Regions from separate parts of the Rheinheimera sp. NSM genome, predicted to be linked through region 1. Evidence: predicted binding sites of a transcription regulator. Region 1 holds the regulator's gene; each other region holds the start of a gene.
The links. The regulator sigma-54, encoded in region 1, starts transcription at its own class of promoters, with help from an activator protein. The targets are predictions, from matches to a motif close to TGGCANGNTNCNTGCTT.
Positions count from the first base shown of each region.

Region 1 (4,224 bases):
GGCTACCTGGCAGACACTGTCAGCGCCGATCGGTTAGAGCATTTCGAATTGCTTGGCTTCACCCGATTCGAAAATCCGCTGTATACGCTATACAACGACGAGCATCAACCCGGTTGGACAGCCAGTAGCCGTCAGGCCATTTGGTTTAACCAGGACAGAATAATTCTGGAGCAACAGGTCAGTATTGTAAGCCTGATGCCGGACGAACTGATCGAACGCATAGACACAGAAACATTGGAAATGTTATTTCCGGACAATACCTTGCAAAACGATGCGCCGGTATTTATTCAGGGCAAAGGTTTCTATATTAACGGCAGTGGCCTGCGGGCTGATTTGACCAATGGCAGCTTACAGCTGTTACAACACCAGCAAACGGTATACCAAAATGACCAATAAAATAATTTCTGTTCTGTTGCTGCTAAGCAGCAGCGTGGTAGTGGCACAGCAGCCCGACTACAGCCAGCAAATTCAGATAGATGCTGATAACCTGGCGTCGTTAAAAGAAAACGTGCTGACCTATCGCAACAACGTGGTGGTTACTCAGGGCTCGTTACAAATGAAAGCCGATCAACTGGAAATTAATGCCAGCGCCGGTAAGGGCAAAGAGGTTTATATCGCTACCGGCAGCCCGGTTAGCTATTCGCAGCTCATGGCTGATGGCCAGCCGGTGACCGCCAAAGCCAACGAAATACGCTACGAACCCGCCAGCCGGATGCTGACGTTAACCGGCGATGCCGAACTGGCGCAAAGTGGTAGCGTAGTAAAGGCCTCGACAATAAGGTATAACGTAGAGAAGCAGGAGCTTAGTGCCGAAAGCAATGAATCCAAACGCGTTACCACCATCTTTACGCCAGAGGAAAAAAATAATCCATGAAGTTAGTTGCGTCCCATCTGGCCAAGAGTTACAAAGGCCGGCAGGTTGTTAAAGATGTCAGCCTGGAGGTGAATGCCGGGCAAATTGTCGGCTTACTTGGCCCTAACGGAGCCGGTAAAACCACTACTTTTTATATGATTGTTGGCTTGGTGCCCTCTGACAAAGGCACTATCAGCCTGAATGACAAAGATATTACCTTTGATCCGATCCATGCCAGAGCCAGGCAAGGCATTGGCTATCTGCCGCAGGAAAGCTCTATTTTCCGCAAACTTACCGTACATGACAACCTGCTGGCCATTTTGCAAACCCGCAAAGACTTAACACCGGCCAAACGCGAAGAAGTAGCAGACGATTTGCTGGAAGAATTCCATATCGGTCATATTAAGAACAGCCTGGGCATGAGCTTGTCCGGTGGCGAGCGCCGCCGCGTAGAAATAGCCAGAGCTCTGGCTGCCAACCCTGCATTTATTCTGCTGGACGAACCTTTTGCCGGCGTCGATCCAATTTCTGTACTTGATATCAAGAAAATTATTCAACATCTGTGTCAACGTGGTATCGGCGTGTTAATTACCGACCATAATGTGCGTGAAACACTGGATGTGTGTGAAACTGCTTATATTGTCAGCCATGGTGAGTTAATTGCGTCAGGCCCGCCACAGGAAGTACTGTCGAATCAAAAGGTACGTGATGTATACCTGGGTGAGCAATTCAGGCTATAGTTAGCAAAAAATAATACCAGCGTGTCATTCAGGAGAACGGTAGAAGTAGATGAAGCCCTCTTTGCAACTTCGCTTAGGACAGCAACTAACCATGACGCCGCAGTTACAACAGGCTATCCGCCTGTTACAACTGTCGACGATTGAGTTGCAGCAGGAAATTCAGGAAGCTCTTGATGCTAATCCGTTATTGGAAGCAGAAGACGAGCACGATAGCTTTGACACCGCCCCCAAAGAACCACAACAACAAGCTGACAACGGTACTGACGTCGACCATAACCCTGACGATAGCTACGAACCGGCAGAGCCGGACAGCAGCGAGTCGATGACCGAACAGAATATTCAGGAAGATCTACCGCTGGATAATAACTGGGATGATTTAGTCAGCGCCGCCCCGGTAAGTGCCGGCAACAACAGCGGCGATGAAGACCATGTTTATCAGGGTGAGACCAGCGAAAACCTGCAGGATTACTTACGTTGGCAAATGCAACTTACCCCCTTCTCTGACACTGACCGCGCCATCGCTGAAATCATCATTGAAGCCATCGACGAAAACGGCCTGTTAACCATCAGTTGTGAAGACATTCTCGAATCACTCGGCGTCGACGACATTGAAGCTGACGAAGTAGAAGCCGTGATTAAACGCATTCAATTATTTGACCCAGTCGGGGTTGGCGCCCGTTCGGTACAGGAATGCCTGTTGGTGCAACTACGTCAGTTTGATCCCGACACACCGTTTTTAGCCGAAGCCCGCAACATGATCAGCGAGCATACAGAATTTTTAGCTAATCGCGACTTTCGTTCTTTGATGCGAGTGACTAGACTCAAAGAGGATGAGTTAAAAGAAGTGATGCGGCTGATCCACAGCCTTAACCCAAGACCAGGTGCCGACGTTATCCGTGAAGAGCAGCAGTATGTTATTCCGGATGTCAGCGTGCAGAAAGTAAAGGGCCGCTGGCAGGTAGAACTTAACCCCGATGCCATGCCAAAGGTACGGATAAACCAGCAATATGCCGCTATGTCACGCACCGCAAAAAACAGTGCCGACAGCCAGTTTATCCGCTCACATTTGCAGGAAGCGAAATGGTTTTTGAAAAGCCTGGAAAGCCGTAATGAAACCTTGTTAAAGGTGGCGAACTGTATAGTGCAGCAGCAACAGGCTTTTTTTGAACACGGTGAGGAAGCCATGAAACCCATGGTGCTGAACGATGTAGCGGAGATGGTAGGCATGCACGAGTCCACCATTTCCCGTGTTACCACGCACAAGTATATGCATACACCACGAGGTATATTTGAACTTAAGTTCTTCTTTTCCAGTCATGTTAGTACGGAGAGCGGCGGTGAGTGTTCTTCCACTGCTATCCGGGCTTTTATTAAGAAATTAGTGGCGGCGGAGAACCCGGCCAAACCGCTGAGTGACAGCAAGATGGCTGACATTCTGCTGGAACAAGGTATTAACGTTGCGCGGCGCACCATTGCCAAGTATCGCGAGTCGTTGTTTATTCCGCCGTCAAATCAACGCAAGACCTTGCTGTAAATAAGCCTAAAGAAGGAATATGTCTATGCAAATCAATCTAACCGGTCGTCATGTTGAAATCACTTCAGCCTTAAAAGAATACGTAGACAACAAGTTCGCTAAACTGGAACGGCATTTTGATCATATAAACAATGTACATGTGATCCTAAACGTGGAAAAATTGAAGCAGATCGCCGAAGCCAAGCTGCACCTGAACGGTGGCGAAGTGTTTGCCGTATCTGAGAATGAGAACATGTATGCTGCAATTGACCAGCTGATAGACAAGTTAGATCGCCAGGTCATTAAGCATAAAGAGAAAATAGCCCGACACTGATTAGATGATGATGAATTTAACCTCTATGCTTGCCGAGAACTGCACTAAAAGTGCAGTTCTTTTTAACAGCAAAAAGCGCATTCTGGAATATATCGCTGAGCTGGCTCACCAGCAACTGCCGGATATGACAGAGTACAGTATCCTTGAAGCGCTGATGACACGTGAAAAGCTCGGCTCAACCGGCATAGGAGGTGGTATTGCTATACCACACGGCAAGCTAAAGTGTGTAACACAGCCAATGTTGGTGTTTGTCGTCAGTAAAGAAGCCATTCCGTTTGACGCCATCGACAACCAACCGGTAGATATCTTCTGCGCCATTTTAATCCCGGAAGATCAGTGCCAGGCACATCTGAGCACTCTGGCCGGCATAGCACGGCTACTCAGCCAAAAAGAGCTGACGAAAAAAATCCGCCATGCTGAAACTAACCAGCAGTTGTACCAGCTGTTAGTGGAGTACAGCGCTATGGAACCGGTAAAATGAAGCTGCTGGTAGTAAGTGGTCGCTCCGGCTCAGGCAAGTCTGTTGCACTGCGTGTGATGGAAGACCTTGGCTACTACTGTGTCGACAATATCCCGGTAAACCTGCTTCCTACCCTTGCTACCACAGTAATGGGCCAATATGAGCGTGTTGCCGTCAGTATTGACGTGCGCAACCTGCCACAGGACCCCGATGAACTGGCAGACATTTTATCTTACCTGCCACGTAAACTGGATTTAACCATCCTGTATCTGGATGCCGACCACGCCAGCCTGATTAAACGCTTTAGTGAAACGCGCCGGCTGC
Region 1 covers NZ_JBQTCI010000001.1:424,166-428,389, reverse strand. The annotation lists gene lptC (LPS export ABC transporter periplasmic protein LptC) at 1-396, shown strand, start outside; gene lptA (lipopolysaccharide transport periplasmic protein LptA) at 386-874, shown strand; gene lptB (LPS export ABC transporter ATP-binding protein) at 871-1,593, shown strand; gene ACTZWV_RS01870 (RNA polymerase factor sigma-54) at 1,643-3,127, shown strand; gene hpf (ribosome hibernation promoting factor) at 3,153-3,440, shown strand; gene ptsN (PTS IIA-like nitrogen regulatory protein PtsN) at 3,448-3,921, shown strand; gene rapZ (RNase adapter RapZ) at 3,918-4,224, shown strand, end outside.

Region 2 (4,224 bases), 140 kb from region 1:
CGGATTAGCCGGTTGCAGCAGCATTATGAGGCGCTGGCGCTTTAACGCCGGCCTTTGTAGGCTAAACTTTACAGCAGCAGGTCTGAACAGCGCTTAAGTTAACGTAAAAGCGCTGCAGCCTTGCGCTATAAGCTTTACAATGGCGCCGTTTTTCTGACCCTCACCCCGTAACAGGAGGCTTTATGCGCAATGGCGCTTTTCTGCAACATCTACAACAACAAATAGACGATGTAAAAGCAGAAGGTTTGTACAAGGCAGAGCGTATTATTACGTCACAGCAAAGTGCTGACGTTACCGTTGCTGGCCAACAAGTGCTGAACTTTTGTGCCAATAACTACTTAGGTTTGGCCAATCACCCGGATTTAATTGCCGCCGCGCAGCAGGGCTTGCAAAGCCATGGTTTTGGTGTAGCGTCTGTGCGTTTTATCTGCGGTACCCAGGATATTCATAAAACGCTGGAGCAAAATATCAGCGCATTTTTAGGCACTGAAGATACCATTTTGTACTCTTCCTGCTTCGATGCCAACGGCGGCTTGTTCGAAACGATCTTAGGCGCCGAAGATGCTGTCATTTCTGATGCGCTGAACCACGCTTCTATTATTGACGGTGTGCGTTTGTGTAAAGCTAAGCGTTACCGCTACGCCAATAACGATATGAGTGAGCTGGAAGCGCAATTAAAACAAGCTGATGCCGATGGCGCGCGTTTTAAGCTGATTGCCACCGACGGCGTATTCTCGATGGATGGCGTAATCGCCGACTTAAAAGCTGTGTGCGATCTGGCCGATAAATACGGCGCTATGGTGATGGTGGATGACAGCCACGCTGTGGGTTTTGTTGGCAAAAACGGCCGCGGCACCCATGAATATTGCGACGTAATGCACCGCGTTGACATTATTACCGGCACCCTGGGTAAGGCCCTGGGCGGCGCGTCCGGTGGCTATACCTCCGGTAAGAAAGAGGTGATTGAATGGCTGCGTCAGCGTTCACGGCCGTATTTGTTCTCTAATTCTTTAGCGCCGTCTATTGTTACCGCCTCTATTAAGGTGTTGGAGATGTTGGCCTCCGGCGATGCGCTGCGCGCTAAGCTGTGGGATAACGCGAATTACTTCCGCGAAAAAATGTCTGCCGCCGGTTTTACTCTGGCCGGTAAAGACCACGCCATTATTCCGGTAATGCTGGGCGATGCCAAAGTTGCCGCAGAAATGGCCAAACGCATGTTGGCCGAAGGCATTTACGTGGTGGGTTTCTCTTTCCCGGTAGTGCCAAAAGGCCAGGCGCGGATCCGCACACAAATTTCAGCAGCACATACAACAGAGCAACTGGATAAGGCAATTGATGCCTTTATCCGTATTGGTAAAGACATGGGCGTGATCGCATAAGGGCGGGGCGTGAAAATGAAAGCATTAGCAAAGTTAAAAGCAGAACCGGGCATTTGGCAAACCGAAGTTGATAAGCCGCAAGTAGGCCCGAATGATGTGTTAATCCGCATTAAAAAAACCGCCATTTGTGGCACCGACGTGCATATTTACAAATGGGACGAGTGGGCGCAAAACACTATTCCGCACGGTATGGTGGTGGGCCACGAATATGTGGGTGTAATAGAAGGCATGGGCTCGGAAGTGCGCGGTTTCAGCATTGGTGATCGTGTCTCCGGCGAAGGCCATATTACCTGTGGTCACTGCCGTAACTGCCGCGCCGGTCGGGTGCATTTATGCCGCAACACTATAGGGGTAGGGGTTAACCGTGCCGGCTCTTTTGCCGAGTATCTGGTTATTCCGGCCTACAACGCCTTTAAACTGGCGGATAATATTCCGGATAATATTGCCGCTATTTTCGACCCGTTCGGTAATGCCGTGCATACTGCCTTGTCGTTCGATTTAGTCGGAGAAGATGTACTGATCACCGGCGCCGGCCCCATTGGCATTATGGCCGCGGCAGTGGCACGCCACGTGGGTGCCCGTCATGTGGTAATTACCGACGTTAACCCATACCGGCTGGAACTGGCGCTGAAAATGGGCGCCACCCGCGCGGTGGATGTTAGTAAGCAAAACTTAAAAGACGTAATGAAAGAGTTGGGCATGACAGAAGGCTTTGATGTGGGCCTGGAAATGTCCGGTGTACCGGCGGCGTTTCGCGCCATGCTGGATACGATGAACCACGGTGGCAAAATTGCCATGCTGGGTATTCCGCCTTCTGATATGGCGGTGGACTGGAACAAAGTGATCTTTAAAGGCTTGGTAATTAAAGGCATTTATGGCCGTGAGATGTTTGAAACCTGGTACAAAATGGCCAGCTTAATTCAGTCCGGGCTGGATTTAACACCCATGGTAACGCATGAGCTGCCGATGGAGCGCTTTCAGGAAGGCTTCGACATTATGTGCTCCGGCCAGTCCGGCAAAGTGGTATTAAACTGGTCATAATCAGCCAGCATAGCAACAAGGCGAACTCCGGTTCGCCTTTTTTATTGTCTGCTTTTTATACAGCAACTTGGGCTGCGCGTTACAAAGTAAAGATTAAAACTAATTAAGCTATTGAATTTATTCAGCATTAACAATTGGATTACTTTATGCATTGGCTAACTTGCAAGCAATTGCATATTACATAATCAATAACAAAATTAAGAGGTAATCCATGTTGAAGTCCATCCTTATCGCTTTGTCTGTACTGTTGCTCAGCGCTGTCACCTTGTCGCAGCCGGCACAGGCTGGCCCCATACTGACGCAAGAATTTCTTGCAGAAGATGCCGGCGGTGAAATCATTAGCATTGGCGCCATCAGTTTTGATACTGACGACCTTGATGAATGGTTCCCCGGCACCGGCGACTTGCTAGCTTGGGAAAGTTTCACCCTGTTCGGTTTTGAAATAGATACCAGCTTATTCTTTGTCAGTGTTGGCTTTAACCCAGAAGACCTTTATGCCGGTCTCGAATTCATCAGCTTTGATGTTACCGATGTTGGCATGACCATGGCGTTTCAGGGCTTTTTCGATCTGAATGACCAGAGCCTTCCGCCGCAGTTTACCATGTTTAATTTTATCAGCGGTGAGTTAACTGTGTCAGATATCTTTAGCCCGGGCCAGGTCTCGGTAGTGTCCGCTCCGGCGACTATATGGCTGCTGTTTGCTTCAGCAGGAGGCTTATTGTTACGTCAGCGCCGTCAAAATATGGTTTAGCTGGCATTGTCAGCTTTTTTTGCAAGGTGCCGGCTCGCCTACACGCCAACCTTCGGCACAGCATTGAGCTAATGCTGTGATATGGGGCGATAACCGTGCTTTTGCTGAATAACTGGCTGTCTGAATTTTATACAGTTGTTGGCGCTATGTTTGCCGCAGTAATACCAATATTGCGGTGAGATAAAACAATAAACGGAGATACAAAATGCCACGTAACAATTTTATGTCCGCAACGGCCTGTGCCGTTACGCTGGCTATCGCCGGGATTCACACCGGTGTGATGGCGAATAATTATCAGATAGAGATTGACCGCACCGCGCTGCAACAAGCCGGTGAAGATACCGAAGCTGTACCTTATATCGTACAGGTTAAGGGTAAAAGTGGTGTAGAAAAAGCTGAAGAGCTGGGCGAATTATTACCGGCAGCGCAATCTGTCACCGTTGGCCTGAACCGCTACAATGCGGCTTCAGCGCGCATGCTCAGCTACACCAATGGTTTAAAGCATTTCCATCAACAATTGGCTGCGCAAAATGGCGGCGGCAAGCTGCTCTACTCTTACACCCATACCTTCAACGGCTTTTCGGCGAAAATGACCGCAGCTCAGGCTGAAACGCTGCGTAACCATCCGAATGTAGCCGGAGTGTGGCGCGATGAAGCACAGCAACTGACGACGTCAAATACGCCGGCCTTTCTTGGCTTGACCACAGGACCGGACGGCTTGCATGTGCAGGGTGTTAAAGGAGAGGGGGTGGTAATAGGGGTAGTGGACAGCGGCATTTGGCCGGAACACCCCAGCTTTGCTGATGATGGCTCTTACGCGCCTTTAGCCGGTTGGGCCGGTGCTTGCGATACTGGCGAAGACGCCGATTTTAGTTGTAACAACAAACTGATCGGTGCGCGTTATTATAAAGAGTCGTTTGAAAGCGTGTATCAGTTACAACCCGGCGAGTTTGTCTCACCAAGGGATGCCGATAACCATGGTACTCATGTCGCCTCAACTGCCGGTGGTAATGAAGGTGTTACTGCTGTGTTGAACGGCACTGACGTGGCAAC
Region 2 covers NZ_JBQTCI010000001.1:567,528-571,751, forward strand. The annotation lists gene ACTZWV_RS02500 (TetR/AcrR family transcriptional regulator) at 1-45, shown strand, start outside; gene ACTZWV_RS02505 (glycine C-acetyltransferase) at 183-1,379, shown strand; gene tdh (L-threonine 3-dehydrogenase) at 1,395-2,420, shown strand; gene ACTZWV_RS02515 (PEP-CTERM sorting domain-containing protein) at 2,632-3,171, shown strand; gene ACTZWV_RS02520 (S8 family serine peptidase) at 3,377-4,224, shown strand, end outside.
Region 2: the regulator sigma-54 is predicted to act here: its motif matches at 2,556-2,572, upstream of ACTZWV_RS02515 (PEP-CTERM sorting domain-containing protein).

Region 3 (4,224 bases), 480 kb from region 1:
CCACCGCCGGCAGTAGACTACTTGTTTGACGAAGTGCAGTTACTGGCCGCAGATAAGCAGCAGGTCGCATTGCAGTTGGCGGTATTATCCAGCGATGCCGCATTACAGCGCTTTAAGTCAGCTTACCCGCAGCTGATGACATTAACTTATCAGCGTAGCTGGCAGGGCAAGATGCAGTTGGTGTTGCTGCTGGCACCTTTTAGTAACGCCACCGCGGCTAAAGCAGAACGCGACCAGCTGCCTGAAGCATTGCAGGCTACCGGGCCTTTTGTTAAAACCATGCAAGCGGTGCAGGCGGAAATAAAAGCGCAGCAGCGTAATCAGCAAAGCGCCGGCATGGAATAGCGGGCAATGCAGGTAGCCAAGCGCAAAAGCCGTGCCTTTTTGAAGTGGGCCGGTGGTAAATACAATTTAGTCGACGCCATATGCCGTCATTTGCCGCACAGCGAGCTGCTGATTGAACCTTTCGTCGGTGCGGGGTCGGTTTTCTTAAACACTGATTTTCCCCGCTATCAGTTAAATGATATCAATGCAGACTTAATCAGCCTGTATCAGCTAATCAAAACGCAGCCGGAGCGCTTTATTGCCGATGCCCGTGACTTGTTTACTCCATTAACGAACCAGCGTGATTGTTATCTGAATTTCCGGCAACAGTTTAATCAAAGTACTGATCTCTATGAGCGGGCGCAGCTATTTTTGTATTTAAACCGGCATGGTTACAACGGCTTGTGTCGTTATAACTTATCCGGCAAATTTAACGTGCCCTTTGGTAGTTATAAAAAGCCGTACTTTCCTGCAGCAGAATTATATTTCTTTGCGGAGAAAGCCCAGCGCGCTGAATTTAGTTGTAGTGGGTATCAGCAGGTGATGCAAGGTGCTCAAGCCGGCTCTGTCATTTATTGTGATCCGCCTTATGTGCCACTGAGTAAAACCGCCAGTTTTACCGGCTATGCCCGCGAGGGCTTTGATCTGGATGATCAGGCGCAGTTGGCTATTTTGGCAGAGCAGGCGCAGCAACGTGGTGTCGCAGTGGTGATCAGTAACCATGATACAACCTGGACGCGGAAAATTTATCAGCCTGCGGTATTACACAGTTTGCAGGTGGGGCGCTCTATCAGTCAGAAGGGCGCGACTCGTGGCAAAGTAGCAGAGCTTTTTGCGGTATACCGGCCTAAGACAATACCCATGACACCACAAGTAATAGTGCTACCACAAAAAGCAGGGTAAAAATAACCCCGGTAATAATGTAAGGTAGCGGGCTGCCGGCAGCAAAATCTTGCTGGCGTTGTTGCTCAGATTGCACGCCGGCGAAAGCACCCAGTACCGCTTTAATAACCTGCAGTATCCCCGGTTTTGTTCTTGGCGAAGGCTGATCTTTTTCGTGATGGTTAGGTTGCATCAGGGTTTTTGGGTCGGACTAAGTCTGCTTAACAATTCCAGCAAGTCAACAAAGTGAAATTGTGTCGAGCGGCTTTTACCACGGAACCAGCTCAACCAGCTTTGCTCTGTTGCTTTATAGCAATCTTCAATTGCAGAAGGCGTTGAGAGCGACTGACATTGCGGGTTGGTTGCTATTGAAGGCAGTGAAATACAAACGGCTGCGACGCAAAGTGCGACTGAAATAAACGCTGCTTTATAATAACCGGTAAATTTCATGTTAAATCCGTTTGTTTATCAAAACGCTTCGATAATAAAACATTGGCGTTGTCGATACAAGCTGATTATTTATTCACCGCTTAGTAAATATAACCTTTATTAATGCTACCGGCACCGTTAGTGCCGGTAGGTTATTCAATATCAGAAACTTTTCGAAATGGAGAAAATAACCCGGCTGTCCGCCAGGTAGGAACCGTCAATGTCAGTATCAACATAGGCTAAACTTAAACCGGCGCCCATTACTTCAGTACTGATACCAACACTCCAGTCCAGATAGCTGGCACTGCTATCATCATATTCATTCTGCCCCACATGTAAGTCCAAACTCAGGTTTTCCATCAAGGCATAGCTGTAATTGGCATACAGATAGTAATAGTTGCCGCTGTTAGCATAATAATCATCACTGTAGGCTAAACCGAAAGTCAGATCTTTATATGATAAAGAGCCATAAATTTCCCAGAAATTTGAACCGGGGATGGCGGTATTTGGATATCCGTAGCGCATAATACCAACGTCGGTTGACCAGTCGTCATTAATGGCGCCACTCCAACCTAACATTACATCCAGCTCTAAGGTACCTTCGGCCAAAAAATCAACGTTTGAACCCCAAACTGAAACGTAAAAGCCGGACTCGTCAGTGAGTGATAAGCCACCTTGCAAGGCTGGTGCTTCTTCGGTTTGTGAAACACCGCGGAAGGCATAGTCTGAAGCGAAAGTAATATCTCCGCTCAGTGCTACCGCGCTGGCAGTAAAGCTGCCGGCCGCTAATCCCAGTAACATCATGCTTGTTGCTAACGTCGTCATTTTTGTTGCTATTTTCATTTTATTTGCCCTTTTCTCTGTTCCCTCGCTTTTGGGTTCCAAGATATATGCCATATGGTTTTATTGTTTTAATTCATGTGGATAAGTAAGTCAGGTTTTAACTTATGCAACTGCTTGTGCTAAGTTGGTGCGCTACTGCTCGTTTTCTGGGCGTTAATGCACTGCGGCATAACCGTGCATTTTTATGCCAAATTCAGTAAAGTTCGCCTACTGTGCTTAAACGGAAATCTGCTATGCAACCTTATTTAATTGCGCCTTCTATTTTGTCTGCTGATTTTGCCCGGCTTGGAGACGATGTGGCGGCGGTATTAAAGGCTGGCGCCGATGTAGTGCACTTTGATGTGATGGACAATCATTATGTGCCTAATCTGACCATGGGGCCCATGGTGTGTCAGGCGCTGAGAAATTACGGCATTACCGCGCCGATAGATGTGCATTTGATGGTAGAGCCGGTTGATGCGCTGGTGCCGCAATTTGCACAGGCCGGTGCCAGTATTATTACTTTTCATCCGGAAGCATCGCGCCATATCGACCGTACCTTACAGTTAATTAAAAGCCACGGTTGTCAGGCTGGCTTGGTATTTAACCCGGCTACGCCTTTGAGTTATCTGGATTATGTACTGGATAAAGTGGACGTGGTGCTGCTGATGTCCGTTAACCCGGGCTTTGGCGGGCAGAAATTTATCCCTGCCACCCTGGATAAGCTGGCAGCAGCGCGCAATATTATTGATGCCAGCGGCTTGCCGATCCGGCTGGAAATTGATGGCGGCGTAACGGCGGATAATATTGCGGACATCGCTGCTGCCGGCGCCGATATGTTTGTTGCCGGTTCGGCCATTTTTAATGCCGCGGATTATGCTGAGGTGATTACTAAGATGCGCCGGCAATTGGCAAAAGTGGCGCGTTAAGCGGCTTTTTTACTGTTGCAACGCGCTGATATGGTTATAATGCTGCTCTTCAAACCGGTCTGCACCGGCCTGTCATTAACAATACAGCCTTTAAAGTGGATACAACTATGAGCAATAAGCCAATTGTGCTAAGTGGTGCACAGCCATCCGGACAACTTACCATAGGTAATTATCTGGGGGCACTGCGCCAATGGGACAAAATGCAGGATGACTATGATTGCTTGTACTGTATCGTTGACTTGCATGCTATTACCGTACGGCAAGACCCGGCCGCGCTGCGCAGTGCCTCGCTCGACAGCCTGGCGCTGTATCTGGCCTGCGGCATAGATCCAAAGCGTTCTGCCGTGTTTCTGCAGTCGCATGTGCCGGAGCACAGCCAGCTGGCCTGGGTGCTGAACTGCTACACCCAGTTTGGTGAGCTAAGCCGGATGACGCAGTTTAAAGATAAATCGGAGCGCCATACGCACAACGTTAATGCCGGCTTGTTTACTTACCCGGTACTGATGGCGGCGGATATTTTATTGTATCAGGCGAACCAGATTCCGGTAGGGCATGATCAAAAGCAGCATTTAGAATTAGCCCGTGATGTGGCAACACGCTTTAACGCGGTGCACGGTGATATTTTTACGGTGCCGGAGCCTTTTATTCCGCCGGTAGCAGCGCGGGTCATGAGCCTGCAAGACCCAACGAAGAAGATGTCTAAATCGGATGAAAACCCGTGGAACTTCGTTGGTTTACTCGAAGATCCAAAGATGATCAGCAAGAAGTTTAAAAAGGCGATGACTGACTCTGAAGATCCGCCTCGGGTGCGTTTTGATCTGGACGCCAAACCTGGGGT
Region 3 covers NZ_JBQTCI010000001.1:899,927-904,150, forward strand. The annotation lists gene ACTZWV_RS03970 (hypothetical protein) at 1-345, shown strand, start outside; gene ACTZWV_RS03975 (Dam family site-specific DNA-(adenine-N6)-methyltransferase) at 352-1,227, shown strand; gene ACTZWV_RS03980 (DUF2970 domain-containing protein) at 1,172-1,399, opposite strand; gene ACTZWV_RS03985 (hypothetical protein) at 1,399-1,656, opposite strand; gene ACTZWV_RS03990 (TorF family putative porin) at 1,798-2,478, opposite strand; gene rpe (ribulose-phosphate 3-epimerase) at 2,712-3,386, shown strand; gene trpS (tryptophan--tRNA ligase) at 3,494-4,224, shown strand, end outside.
Region 3: the regulator sigma-54 is predicted to act here: its motif matches at 2,515-2,531, upstream of ACTZWV_RS03990 (TorF family putative porin).